4 regions of the Paenibacillus sp. FSL R5-0636 genome follow, and region 1 is predicted to be linked to each of the others. Evidence: riboswitches for the same ligand, from Rfam matches in the RefSeq annotation. Region 1 holds a riboswitch; each other region holds the start of a gene.
The links. Region 1 has a riboswitch for cyclic di-GMP ahead of MKX34_RS04785 (glycosyl hydrolase). Riboswitches for the same ligand answer to the same signal wherever they lie in the genome.
Positions count from the first base shown of each region.

Region 2: linked by a shared signal. The riboswitch ahead of MKX34_RS02435 (choice-of-anchor A family protein) and the one ahead of MKX34_RS04785 (glycosyl hydrolase) in region 1 are both predicted to bind cyclic di-GMP.
Region 3: linked by a shared signal. The riboswitch ahead of MKX34_RS03230 (transglutaminase-like domain-containing protein) and the one ahead of MKX34_RS04785 (glycosyl hydrolase) in region 1 are both predicted to bind cyclic di-GMP.
Region 4: linked by a shared signal. The riboswitch ahead of MKX34_RS10665 (DUF6612 family protein) and the one ahead of MKX34_RS04785 (glycosyl hydrolase) in region 1 are both predicted to bind cyclic di-GMP.

Region 1 covers NZ_CP150232.1:1,116,913-1,120,126, reverse strand. Annotated here, with positions in the region: gene MKX34_RS04785 (glycosyl hydrolase) at 1-1,309, opposite strand, end outside; cyclic di-GMP riboswitch class I at 1,322-1,401, opposite strand; gene MKX34_RS04780 (sugar phosphate nucleotidyltransferase) at 1,538-2,911, opposite strand.
Region 2 covers NZ_CP150232.1:551,285-554,498, forward strand. Annotated here, with positions in the region: gene MKX34_RS02430 (hypothetical protein) at 183-575, opposite strand; cyclic di-GMP riboswitch class I at 1,071-1,161, shown strand; gene MKX34_RS02435 (choice-of-anchor A family protein) at 1,270-3,214, shown strand, end outside.
Region 3 covers NZ_CP150232.1:731,240-734,453, reverse strand. Annotated here, with positions in the region: rRNA gene MKX34_RS03235 (16S ribosomal RNA) at 1-684, opposite strand, end outside; gene MKX34_RS03230 (transglutaminase-like domain-containing protein) at 1,050-1,859, opposite strand; cyclic di-GMP riboswitch class I at 1,873-1,953, opposite strand; cyclic di-GMP riboswitch class I at 2,028-2,110, opposite strand; gene MKX34_RS03225 (class D sortase) at 2,224-2,889, opposite strand; gene MKX34_RS03220 (GtrA family protein) at 2,992-3,214, opposite strand, start outside.
Region 4 covers NZ_CP150232.1:2,423,802-2,427,015, reverse strand. Annotated here, with positions in the region: gene MKX34_RS10670 (NADH-dependent flavin oxidoreductase) at 1-764, opposite strand, end outside; gene MKX34_RS10665 (DUF6612 family protein) at 918-1,766, opposite strand; cyclic di-GMP riboswitch class I at 1,884-1,975, opposite strand; gene MKX34_RS10660 (response regulator transcription factor) at 2,289-2,960, shown strand; gene MKX34_RS10655 (HAMP domain-containing sensor histidine kinase) at 2,957-3,214, shown strand, end outside.

The DNA of each region.
Region 1 (3,214 bases):
TGTAAAATGTATATTGCTCATTATATAACGGCTTAATTTTACCGCTCCAACGTATGGAGAAACGATCAATCCCGAGGGCGGCATCCGGCGAGCCTTGCCGCCAATTGAAATCGATTATTGCATCAGTTCTGTTAAGAGTTGCCGCTCCCGACAATAACATGTTGTTGTAATACTCTCCTGCAAGCCCCTTCGCGAGAGGAATTGCTGCCTCCCCCTCTTCTTCGGAAGGTGCCGGCGCTGGTGCGGCGCTAGGTGTCGGTGCCAGACCAGTATTTAATTTATCTCTGGTCAGGGTGTAGTTGCTATTCATAAATGTTTTGATTGTGTCTGCACTGTTATTTTCGTAAAGCATTTTTCCCCAGCTCATCATATACGTCCATTTACTTTGCGATTGCTGAAGCTTCTCCAGATTAGGCATTTCACCATTCTCCCCGATCGCAATCGGTTTGCCTGCGGCTAGACTCAACAAGCTGTCATAGTATTTTTGCTGGTAATCATTTTCGTATATATCTGCTGCCAGAATATCTACTTTATCAGCACCTGGATAAGTTAGCGCATAAGGATCTGACCAAACATTGGGAGCATTCGGACTCCATACCCATAACAGATTATTTAATTTATGAACGTTAACAAAACGGTCATACATTATATTCCATAGTTTAGAAAAGTTATTTTTCTTCCCCCACCAGAACCAGTTCCCGTTCATTTCATGATAGGGTCTCCAAAGCACCGGAACATTGGCATCACGCAAGCTTTTTAAAGAGACTGCCACCTTATCAAGCTCAGCGATCAGATTATTATATTGCTTAGTACCCGGTGTAACGTAACTATCGAACTCACTCTGGCTAAGTGTTTTTTTCACATTATCCCAGTCATAAGAGGTGCCCGGCAGGTTAGCATGAAAAGTCATAGCTACGATCCCGCCCGCTTTATTCCAGTTGATGGCGCTGTTCACCACATTTTGACGTTGCCAAGCCATCGTTGCTTCGGACTGACCACTGATCGCACCCATTTCATAACCGTGAAGAGCCGCATATTGTCCGCTGGTTCCCTTCAGCATATTGTTAATTTCATCTGGACTTTCTAAATAGTCATGTTGACCAGCAATAATGCCTTTTCCTGAGATCGAGTAAAAATAGTTAAGCAGCTTTACGGCTTCAGGTGAGGCACCTGGGGTAACTGGCGTTCCAGAATTTGAAGCAGCTATGACAATAGACGGCGAAATTCCAACAGCAAGCGGAAGTGCAGTCAGAAACAGGACGAGTGACAGAAATGCACCAAACAATCGATACGTACGGTAAGCTTTCAAAATAATCTCCCTTTCGGTAGCCAGGCTGCCACTCTTTCGAAGGCCCTATAGCTTTGCGTCCCTACCTTTCGATAGGTTTGCCTTTTCAATTTAAGAGAAATAATCTCTCTTACCGTAAGTATCGACGACAATTAATGATATATTTAGTGTTTTTATGACTTTTTTTGATAATTGAGTCAATTTACCTGTTTCAAGAAATTTTGAATTGGTTAAATAGATAGGTTAGACCTATGAAATGAATTGTTGTAGTTCTATATCATTCCAGTCTAAAGTAATACGAATGTTATCTTCTTCTACTAATTCAGACCCCGTCTGTACCTCTATAAACTCAACATCCGTCAAAGCAAGGATCGCGTGTTTCGTTCCTTCCGGTATACGTACCACGTCCCCAGCCTTCACATTATGTTTTTTCTCATTCAGCACAATACTTGCTTCGCCGCTGACGATTGTCCAAATTTCACTACGCTTGCGATGTAATTGATAGCTGATATTATTCCCCTCGGATATAAAAATCCGTTTGGTCAGCACTTCATTGCCTTCATCATATTTCACATAATCAATAACTTTGTAATGGCCCCAGCGGCGTTCCTCGTACATCGGTCTCTGTTCAAAGGTCTTCAGCACTTCTTTAATCCGTGGGCTCTCAGCTTTATGGGTAACTAGAATTCCATCCGGGCTAGCTGCAATGATCAGATCCTTCGCACCAATTACCGTAATCGGAATGTCCAGCTCATTAATCAAGCAAGTCCCCTCAGAATCCGCCGTCACAAAACCTTTTCCTACATGCTTGCTGCTCATTTCCTCTGTCAGCGTATTCCACGTTCCAAGATCCTTCCAGAATCCATCATACGGCTGCACCACAATATGTTCTTCTTTCTCCACCACTTCATAATCAAAGCTGATGGAAGACAATAGCTTATACTGCTTCTGCAATTCTTCATATCCTAAAGGCAACCCTTTACGCTGCAAAATATCTAACAAGTACCCTAAACGGAAGGCAAACACTCCGCAATTCCACAATGCATTTTGCTCGATGAGCTGTTCTGCTTGTATGCGGTCTGGTTTCTCTTGAAAGTGACTCACCTTCATAAAACCATTCCCCCCCGCCTCTTCAGTGGTAGGAATAATATATCCGTATTTCTCTGAGGCATGTTCAGGAACAACACCCATTAGTGCCAGATTTGCTCCACTTTCCAGCATGGTCCCCTCAAGCATAGCTATGGTATCGAAAAAGGATGCTTCTACATAAGGGTCAACAGGCAATATTGCTACCGTCTCCGCTGGAGAAACACCTGCCACTGAATAAAGATAGGTAGCTGTTAAGGCGATAGCCGGAAAAGTATCCCGACGCTCCGGTTCAACGATAATCGGCACATGACTTCCCAGTTGGCTTTGTATCATTTCTACTTGGCCGCGGCCGGTGGCCAGATAAGATGATTCTGCCATCCCTGCTTCCTCCAACTGTCTCCAGACACGTTGTACCATGGATTCTGGTTCACCTTGAGGGCTTTCAAGTACCTTTAGAAATTGCTTTGAACGTGAGTCGTTGGACAACGGCCATAACCGTTTACCTGAACCGCCTGATAGAAGTACCATTTTCATAGAATGAACCCTCCTTGAATTATGGAAATCGAGCATAATGGAATTGTTATCAAAACGTATAGCTTCCGCTTAGCACTAGTTCGAGCGGATGCATTTTTTAAAAAATTTATTAGGTATGAACCACTCCAAGGGATTTTGGACTTCCGATCGCTGTTATCCTCAGATTTCCTGATTGGACCGCTTCTCGCGGTAGAAATCCGAGGATAAAGGCGAACACTCCGTTTCTACAGTTCCAAATTCCCTTTCCGTTCTTAACCTAACCAACTACTTTTTAACAATGATCCATGCGCACCGGGCTATACC
Region 2 (3,214 bases), 570 kb from region 1:
TTTAATGTAATTTTTATGTGCCTATCAGCTTTTTTTCAGGTTCGAGGTATATATTGAAGACACCAAACACCCCCCAGTGTTTTGTGGTATATCTCTCTCAGGTCTTGCCAACTCCCATGGTAAGGCCTATTTTTTTGTTCACTAATTGATTGGGGGGAGAGTAGAGCGGCTTCTATACAGCTTTATTTAATCTGATACTGTTCTTCGTAACTCTTAAAAGAGGAAATATCCAGCCCTAGGTATCTGCGCATATGGATGGCAGCCTGAGCCGCAACAATGTCATTCAACAGCAGCATTCGTTCGTGATAGCCACGACATATATACTTGGCTTCAATTCCCGTATTAAGTCTGTTTTGCTCATACACCTTGATTCCCCGTCTTCTCATTTCTGCACGAACATCCCTTAGATCTGTTGTAGCTACTGCAGCAGCTGTTCCAAGCACCTCCAGATAAGGGGCGGGTGTTCGTAAGTGTGTAGATAAAATGGCGGAGTCCCGTTCGAAAGCTGATAAAATCATCGGAAGCAATAAATAAGATTTCACCAGCATGTTGTCCCTGCTTTCTGCTCTATGCATGAATCTCATCACCTCTAATAGGAACGTATATTCGTATTCTACCCCGATATTCCAAAAATAATCAATGGTATTTCTAAACAGCTTATTCAATGTGATTAAATTCACAACTAAATAACGAAGAATAAATTATATTAAAATTGTAATAATAAAAATTAATGTATCGGACGCACATAAAGGAGAATTATGATGGAAAAAGAGGGCAGCCTCCAGCGTGGATTGTTTTTTGGTTTAATTCTGAGTGTTCCCTTATGGATATCCATATTGGGCTATATACAGTTACTTTAAAATTTAATGAAAAACCTTATGCGAAGCGCCTTTAGGCGCTTTTTTTGTATGGTAATAATGAGGGGGATCATCGAAAGGAATTGATTGACAATTGTGGGTGCCGGGCGCTAAACTGTTATTAATTCAAAAAGTATTAAAAGTCATAGACGGTTATTGGAGAGAATGCTTCGGCTACCAGTTCTGGACTTGCAGTGTAATACATATATATAGTCATGATAATAGCAAACCGTCTGAAAGGGCGGGACGCAAAGTCCAGGAGTCTAAAGTGTCTTAAAGGCACAATGACCGTCCGACTGCCATGAGAAGGGAATTCCACTTCTTTTTGGCGGTCTTTTTTGTTGTTAGGTCCTTTAGAGTTTCTGGTAATTATTCTGATTAATATAAATCATAGTTTTAGGAGGTGTGCCATTTGAAAAGAAGAATAAGACCGTTACTCTCGCTTGTATTAGCTGGGATTTTGACGGTAGGTAGTGGGCTTTCCTCATTAGGAGCTGGAGTTGCTGGAGCTAGTAGTTCTTCTACATTGGGAATTGCAGGGGTCTACAACGTGTTTATTCTAGGGGATATAACAACGGTTTCGGATACGGAAGGAAGGTTTGCTGCTGGAGGTAACGTTACTTTAACCAACTATAGTGTTGGAGATAGGTTGACCGCTGCTGAGGTTTCCTTGACTGACACACTTGTTGTTGGAGGGAATCTTACTTTCAACGGAGGTACTGTTTATGGGAATATCGTGCACGGGGGAGATTTTTCAGGGAATGTAACGCTCCTCAAGGGAGGTACAAAAAGACAGGGGAGTACGATTGACTTTTCAGCCGTAGGTCAGTCTTTGAAGGACAAATCAGCAGAACTTGCAGCATTGCCGGCGAATGGAACAACAGTGTACCAATATGGCAGTCTTACCCTGACAGGTACAGATCCTGCGGTCAATGTTTTTAATGTTCCAGGAGATAACGTCTCTAATACCTATGGAATTACAATAAATGTTCCTTCAGGATCTACAGCAATTATTAATATTGATGGTTCTAACGTAAAAATGAAAAACTTCGGATTTCTACCTAATAACGTGTTGAACAGCAAGAAAATTTTGCTTAACTTTAGCCAAGCTGCGTATCTTGATATGGCAGGCATAGGTGTAATGGGAAGCATACTTGCCCCCTATGCTCATGTTGATTTTATTAATGGTCAGATTAACGGTACTTTAGTGGCGGCTTCACTCAAAGGGACTGGTGGTGGTGAATTTCACCACTATCCATACGATGGTGATGAACCTGGACCAACGCCGACACCAACGCCAACAGTGACACCAACGCCAACAGTGACACCAACGCCAACGCCAACAGTGACACCAACGCCAACGCCGACAGTGACACCAACGCCAACGCCGACAGTGACACCAACGCCGACACCGACACCGACGCCAACAGTGACGCCGACGCCGACACCGACACCAACACCGACGCCAACAGTGACACCGACACCGACGCCGACAGTGACACCAACGCCGACGCCGACGCCAACACCGACGCCGACAGTGACACCAACGCCGACGCCGACAGTGACACCAACGCCAACACCGACGCCGACAGTGACACCAACGCCAACGCCGACGCCAACAGTGACACCGACACCGACGCCGACAGTGACACCAACGCCTACGCCAACAGTGACGCCGACACCAATGCCGACACCGACACCGACACCGACACCAACGCCGACACCGACGCCGACAGTGACACCAACGCCAACACCGACGCCAACGCCAACAGTGACACCAACGCCGACGCCAACACCAACGCCAACAGTGACACCAACGCCGACGCCAACGCCAACAGTGACACCAACGCCGACGCCGACGCCAACGCCGACAGTGACGCCAACGCCGACACCAACACCGACGCCGACGCCAACAGTGACGCCGACGCCAACAGTGACACCAACGCCGACGCCAACGCCAGAAGCAACACCGACACCGACGGTAACGCCTGAAGCAACACCGACACCGACGGTAACGCCAGAGGTAACACCAACACCAGAGACTTCGGTGTTCCCGACACCCACGCCATCATCCGTAATTGGCACTATAGTTCTTGCAGAAGATCCTGTGCCGCTTGGGCCTGTAGCTTCGCCGACACCAGCGCCAGTACCAACACCGTCGAATAGCACAGAAGTACTTGTTGATGATGATGAGATCCCATTAGGTCCGGTACCGGCAGTGACACCAACGCCAACACCAACACCTGATGAAATCATCGTAGTGGACGATACGATCCCATTAGGTAAGCCACCTGTGAAGGAATTGCCAAAAACGGGTGAATCAAGTCCTGCACCTTACTATGTAGCAGGTTTGGGTT
Region 3 (3,214 bases), 390 kb from region 1:
TTCCACTTTCCTCTTCTGTACTCAAGCCACCCAGTTTCCAGTGCGACCTCAGGTTGAGCCCAAGGTTTAAACACCAGACTTAATAGCCGCCTGCGCGCGCTTTACGCCCAATAATTCCGGACAACGCTTGCCCCCTACGTATTACCGCGGCTGCTGGCACGTAGTTAGCCGGGGCTTTCTTCTCAGGTACCGTCACTCCGATAGCAGTTACTCTACCGGACGTTCTTCCCTGGCAACAGAGCTTTACGATCCGAAAACCTTCATCACTCACGCGGCGTTGCTCCGTCAGGCTTTCGCCCATTGCGGAAGATTCCCTACTGCCTCCCGTAGGAGTCTGGGCCGTGTCTCAGTCCCAGTGTGGCCGTTCACCCTCTCAGGTCGGCTACGCATCGTCGCCTTGGTGGGCCGTTACCCCACCAACTAGCTAATGCGCCGCAGGCCCATCCCTCAGTGACAGATTGCTCCGTCTTTCATTCTTCTCTCAGGAGAAAAAAGAAATTATCCGGTATTAGCTACCGTTTCCGGTAGTTATCCCAGTCTGAAGGGCAGGTTGCCTACGTGTTACTCACCCGTCCGCCGCTAAGTTATTTTGAAAGCAAGCTTTCAAAATAACTCCGCTCGACTTTGCATGTATTAGGCACGCCGCCAGCGTTCGTCCTGAGCCAGGATCAAACTCTCCAATTAGTATTGAAAAGAGCGATATGCTCATTTTGAAACATCTGACGAAAATTAATTCTCTAATTTTGGATATCACTTACGTGATTTCCTACTCACTCGTTGTTCAGTTTTCAAAGATCAAGTTCTCGTTGACGCCGTTTAATGCCTCAGCAGCAACTCTTATAATATATCATGTTGTTTTCAGAAATGCAAGCTTTATTTTTCGAAGCTTTTTATCAGCCTCGTTTGTATCGCCTGTACGCTGTCTAACAACGCTTACCTATAATACCCCAACTATTAATAGAAAAGCAACCCCTAATATAAAAATAAACAACTAGCTTAATAATTAAGCTAGTTGTTTATTTAATAGAGTTATGTTTATAGCAACGAATTTAATAGTATTTTGCCGCAGTATATTTGCTTGAGGCTTTAATTAAATCGGTTTTCTTATCACTCTTTGCAAGTCCTGCATCCACTGTAGTATCAATGGTAACCCACTTCCCATTAAGCAACACTTCGTTCCATGCATGATATTGCGTAACGTAGCTTGTATTCCCCATTACCAACTTAGCAGGAACATCTACACTCCGCAGCATTGCGGCAAAAAGAGAAGCGTAATCATAGCAAATCCCTTTTTTAGTAGTCAATGTCTTATCGATGCTTGGAATATAATCAGTAGTTACACTATTAGCAAGAGAGTAGTCATATTGTACATTCGCAACTACATAGTTATAGATCGCTTTAACTTTCTCTTCGTCTGTTGTTTTGCCTTGTACTAATTGTTTAGCTTTGACAATCGCTTTATCAGAAGAACTCCATTTCACATTCTGTACGGAGCCCAAATATACGGAATTCGAGTCACTCATGGTTACGTCTACTACTTCGGAATATAACGCTTTGTATTTATTACCGGTTGTGTTCTCCAGAACAGAAACCTTATAAGTCCCATTTCCTTGTTGCAAAGGGAAGTCCTCAGCTTGTCCAGAAGCATACAAGTTATAAGTATAGCTGCTGTTATCTTTGGTGATCATGAGTTTGATTCTTTTATCTTTCGGAATATCATAGTTAATACCAATAACACCTTGAGCCACTTTGGATGTAATCAACCAGCTGGCATCTGCACTTGCAGCTTGAGCTGTACTTACCGGAACTGAAGTCATTAGGACGAACAGCGCCACCAGCATAAAATAAACCTTTTTCACGGATAAAACTCCTTTCGGTAGCTGGCTGCCATCCTTTCGGGAAGGCCCTTTAGCTTTGCGTCCCTACCTTTCGATAGGTTTGCCGTTATCGTATAAGCTCTATCTGTTCTAGCTTTACTAGATATAGTTGATAGAATCCATTTGAAACAAACAAAAAAAGCCTCTTCATTCGGTAGCTGGCTGCCATCCTTTCGGGAAAAGGCCCTTTAGCTTTGCGTCCCTACCTTTCGGAAGGTTTGCCGTTATCGTGTTTAGCTTTCATAGTATAATACTATCATATTTATAGTTGTGAACAAGACCTAATTTACTAGATTACCCATTATTTTATAAATATCTCCCGGTATTTGTGTTTTCTTGTCATTCACTATTCTCCTTTTGTTAATTTGGCATGAACAATCAGCCGATGCGTTGGATTCACTAGCGGATCACATGTAATCAGAGTAAGAATCTTATCCTTGTCATTCCCGTCAAGAACGGAGACATCACTCGGATCTACAACAGAAATATCGTATACCTCATAGTTAAACACCTGATCACTAGTCTTTACCGTGATAACATCCCCCACAACAACCTCATTCAATCTGTTAAACAAACGACCCGTAGTTCGAGCCCGATGCGCCGCGATTGCAGCATTTCCGATCTCTCCAAGGGGTGCCGTTTCTTTCATATGGGCTGCAGCATGTTTCATATTAGCTTTTGTAGCCCCTTCTAATACAGGCAGCTTCAAATCAATCTTACCGATTTCAATTAGTGCGATTACTTTGCCACCGACCTCAATCTCCGGTTCAGGCTTTTCTGTCTCTTGGGGTTGGGGCTGTGCCTGAGCATCCAGAACCGATTCCTCTGCTAACAGCTGAGTAACTTCAGCATACCTGCTCTTCAAATCTGGCTGGGGAGTACTATCGGCAGTGCTTAGTTCAGCCGTTTCTAATAACTTCTCCTGCTGCCTGTCGTTGTACCATTCGTTAGCTGTCGGATATAACATGATAAGTATCCCAGCCAGTATGAGTAGATAGGAGAATTTACGCAATGTTATTCACCTCCGTATATTGTTTCTATGGTTATATACAAATCAAGCAGAAACAGCTACTTGCCTTTAAGCATAGCAACTCCTTCTGCCTGAAATTAATGTTTAAAATACCCATATACGACTTCCAAAGAAATTGATGATCACCGTGATAAAGGTAACCAGCACCTTGGAGATCAAGACTTGAATACCTAGTTTGTCTGTCAACAGATGCATTAGCAGCAGTGATATTCCGAGCACTACCAGATTCAGCACGATAAACTTGACCAGCTGCACGCGGTCGAAGCCTTCTTTATTACCCCGGTTGCGATCACGAAAGGTTACTTTT
Region 4 (3,214 bases), 1.3 Mb from region 1:
TCAGCTAATTTATCAATAAGATAAAAGGTATCGGTGATTTTAATTCCAGGCTCTTCATATTCTTCTGGAGAAAAACGATAACCGACAATAAAATCCTTAACCTTTGAATTGTCAACGACAGCAATAACCGCATCCACTAATTGGTTAATGAAATTAAATCTTTTCTCTAAGCTTCCGCCCCATTGATCATCACGACGGTTGGAGTGTGGAGAGAAGAACTGTTGGACTAAATATGTGTTTGCTCCATGAATTTCTACCCCGTCAAATCCAGCTTGAATAGCACGTTGAGTCGCTTTTTTAAAATCCTCAATTACACCGAAAATTTCATCTTCTGTTAATGCTCTTGGAATTTCTGCATTCGGACGTTCGGCAGCAATGGCGCTGGAGGAAACTGGTTGTACGCCACGTAGTATTTTTGAATCTGTCATTCTTCCTGCATGGAATAGTTGTAAAATAGCTTTTGTTCCATTTCGTTTAATAGTAGATGCTAATCGGCTAAGGCTAGGAATAAATTGATCGGAGGAAACACTAAGTTCACCTTCCCATCCTTTTCCACCCTCTTGTACATTTGCTGCCGCAGTGATGACCGCACCTACTTCGCCCGTTCTTAGTGAATAGTATTTCAATTCATCTTGTGTTACTACACCGTCATAAAAGCTCATTCGCGTGGTCATTGGAGCCATAACCACTCGATTTTTTAATGTCAGTCCTCTGCGAAAAGTTAATGCTGTGTCTAGTGCTATCATCTTTTTCCCAACTTTCATTAAATTATATTAAACAAAATATTATATACATGCGCATACATATAAATTACAGCAATGATTTATTCTTGTCAACTAATAAAGAACTGCTGTTGAATACAACAAAAAGCGCTGTTCAGCGGAACAGCGCTTTTTGCTCGATATGAATCGTCCTTATTATTCTAGTTCGGCCGGTTTTACAATGGCTGTACCTTTATTATTCTTGGAATATTTAGCTTCGATTTTCGTGGTGTATGTATCTTTGGCTCCGTCACTTACCAGCACATAACTCAGATCGACTGTCAGCTTTTCCGTTTGCCAGGTCTTAGTATTGACGAATAATTTCCACGTTACGCTTTTGGGTTGAACTGTCTCACCATCCCAGAGGTTCTCCTGGTCATAGAGTTTGATTATCCCCTTAGCTGCTGTCGGATCGGTTACCGTGAATTGTAAGACCGTTTGTGCGCCAGCCGTGCTGACTTTCATGGATTTTTTATAACTTTTGACCGAATCAAGCATGGAAACAGGATCGTATTGGCCTTTAGAGTAAAAGGCATCCCATTCCGTTTTCTCCAGTCCAAGCCAATACTGTGCATCAGGATCGATCGGCTCCCCGTCATCGTCGTAACCTTCATCTTCAGATTCATCGATCAGTTCACTTCCGTCTACAAGATAGTAAAACTCCTTGTCATTGGCATATAGACTGTACGATGTTTCTAAAAGACTACTAGCGACAGTGCCTGCTGCGGCAAAATTCGGCAGACGGTTGATATCCAGCTTCAGAGTGTTGGTGTTGCTGATACGCACCCCGCCGCTTTGAATATCCTGTTTTTTGGTCACATCCAGATGGAAATTCTTTATTGCTTTGGAGGCTGCCGTTACTTTGCTGATCATCTGATCCGCGGTTACTACTGTTGAGGTAGCTGCAGACACTACTCCTGGATTAGACATCCATCCGATCGTTCCGGACAGCAATAAAGCACCTACTGCCAAACTAGTACCTATTGTTTTGAAAAAACTGTTCATGTACTTCCCCTTTCGGCCCCTTGCGATAATGTAACGCCGTATAGGTCGAAATAATAAAAGAGCTCAAAATAGACTACATATTCTTAGAGCTATCCTTTATGCTTCATAAGACATCCCTATGGCGGCCTGGCGATCATTTCCTTCTGTCGAAAGGCTTTAGACCCATGGCTTTGTGTCATCATCTTTCGATGATTTTACCTTTAACGCGGACATTCAATTAGTTTTAATAGATTAGGGACGCATGTCCCACCGCTAATTTTATCATGGTTATAATTACCTGTAAACGACTTATCTTCCATTCGAATTCGCTATGATACTCAGAAGAAATACTAAAGTTTTGCATTTTTCCAATTCGTCCAAGTTTTCCAGATATCTGAGGTTCAGCTGAGTTATACTATCAATCCGTTTCGGTATATCACTATGCTATGATAAGTATGTTTTTTAGTTTCTCTATCCATCCAAACATTTTCTTAATATATAACTCTTATAATTATTTTAGTTTTCTTAGAAAGGATGATTTTCATGGTTAATATCCTTGTTGTCGAGGATGATATAAAGCTTAATCAAATTATCTGCACCTATCTTTGCAATAATGGATACGACGCTAAAGGGTGTTTAAACCCACGAGAAGCATATGATTTGATGTATAACAGCCTGTATGACCTTATCATCTCAGACGTTATGATGCCAGAGATTGACGGCTTTGAATTTGCGGAAACGGTTAGGGCTATTAACAAAACGATCCCCCTTCTTTTTGTTACCGCTCGTGATGATATTTCCTCAAAACAAAAAGGGTTTCGCGCTGGAATTGATGATTACATGGTCAAACCGGTCAATATGGACGAACTGGTAATGCGTGTGGGCGCTTTACTTCGACGTGCAAATATTGCCCACGAAAAAAAACTGAGGGTAGGAAGTCTTATGATGGACGCGGATGATATGACAGCAACGGTAAACGATGAGGAAATCCCTGTGACGGTACGGGAATTCAACATACTCTACAAAATGCTTTCCTACCCCAAACATACCTTTTCCCGTGCCCAGCTAATGGACGAGTTCTGGGGCATTGGCAGCGAAACCAGCCTGCGTGCCGTAGATGTATACATCGTCAAACTTCGCGACAAGTTCTCTTGTTGTGTGGACTTCAAGATCATGACAGTGCATGGGCTTGGCTACAAGGCAGTGCTGCAATGAGTAAGAGGCAGGAGCAGCATGCCCGGTTCAAGTCCAAGCGTTTTTCATGGAAAGAGTTTTTGTGGACCTTTATTGTGCTGTCCACGCTAACAGCAGGTCAAGCACTTATATACGACGCCTACATTTCAGTAGAACGCGTTCCAACTCAATACATCTTTGGAATCACTGGATATTGGATCATTGTTGCCTTCATTTTTTGCCTTGTCACCGCACGGCAAAAGTACATCGCCTTTGATAAACCCATGCGTAAACTC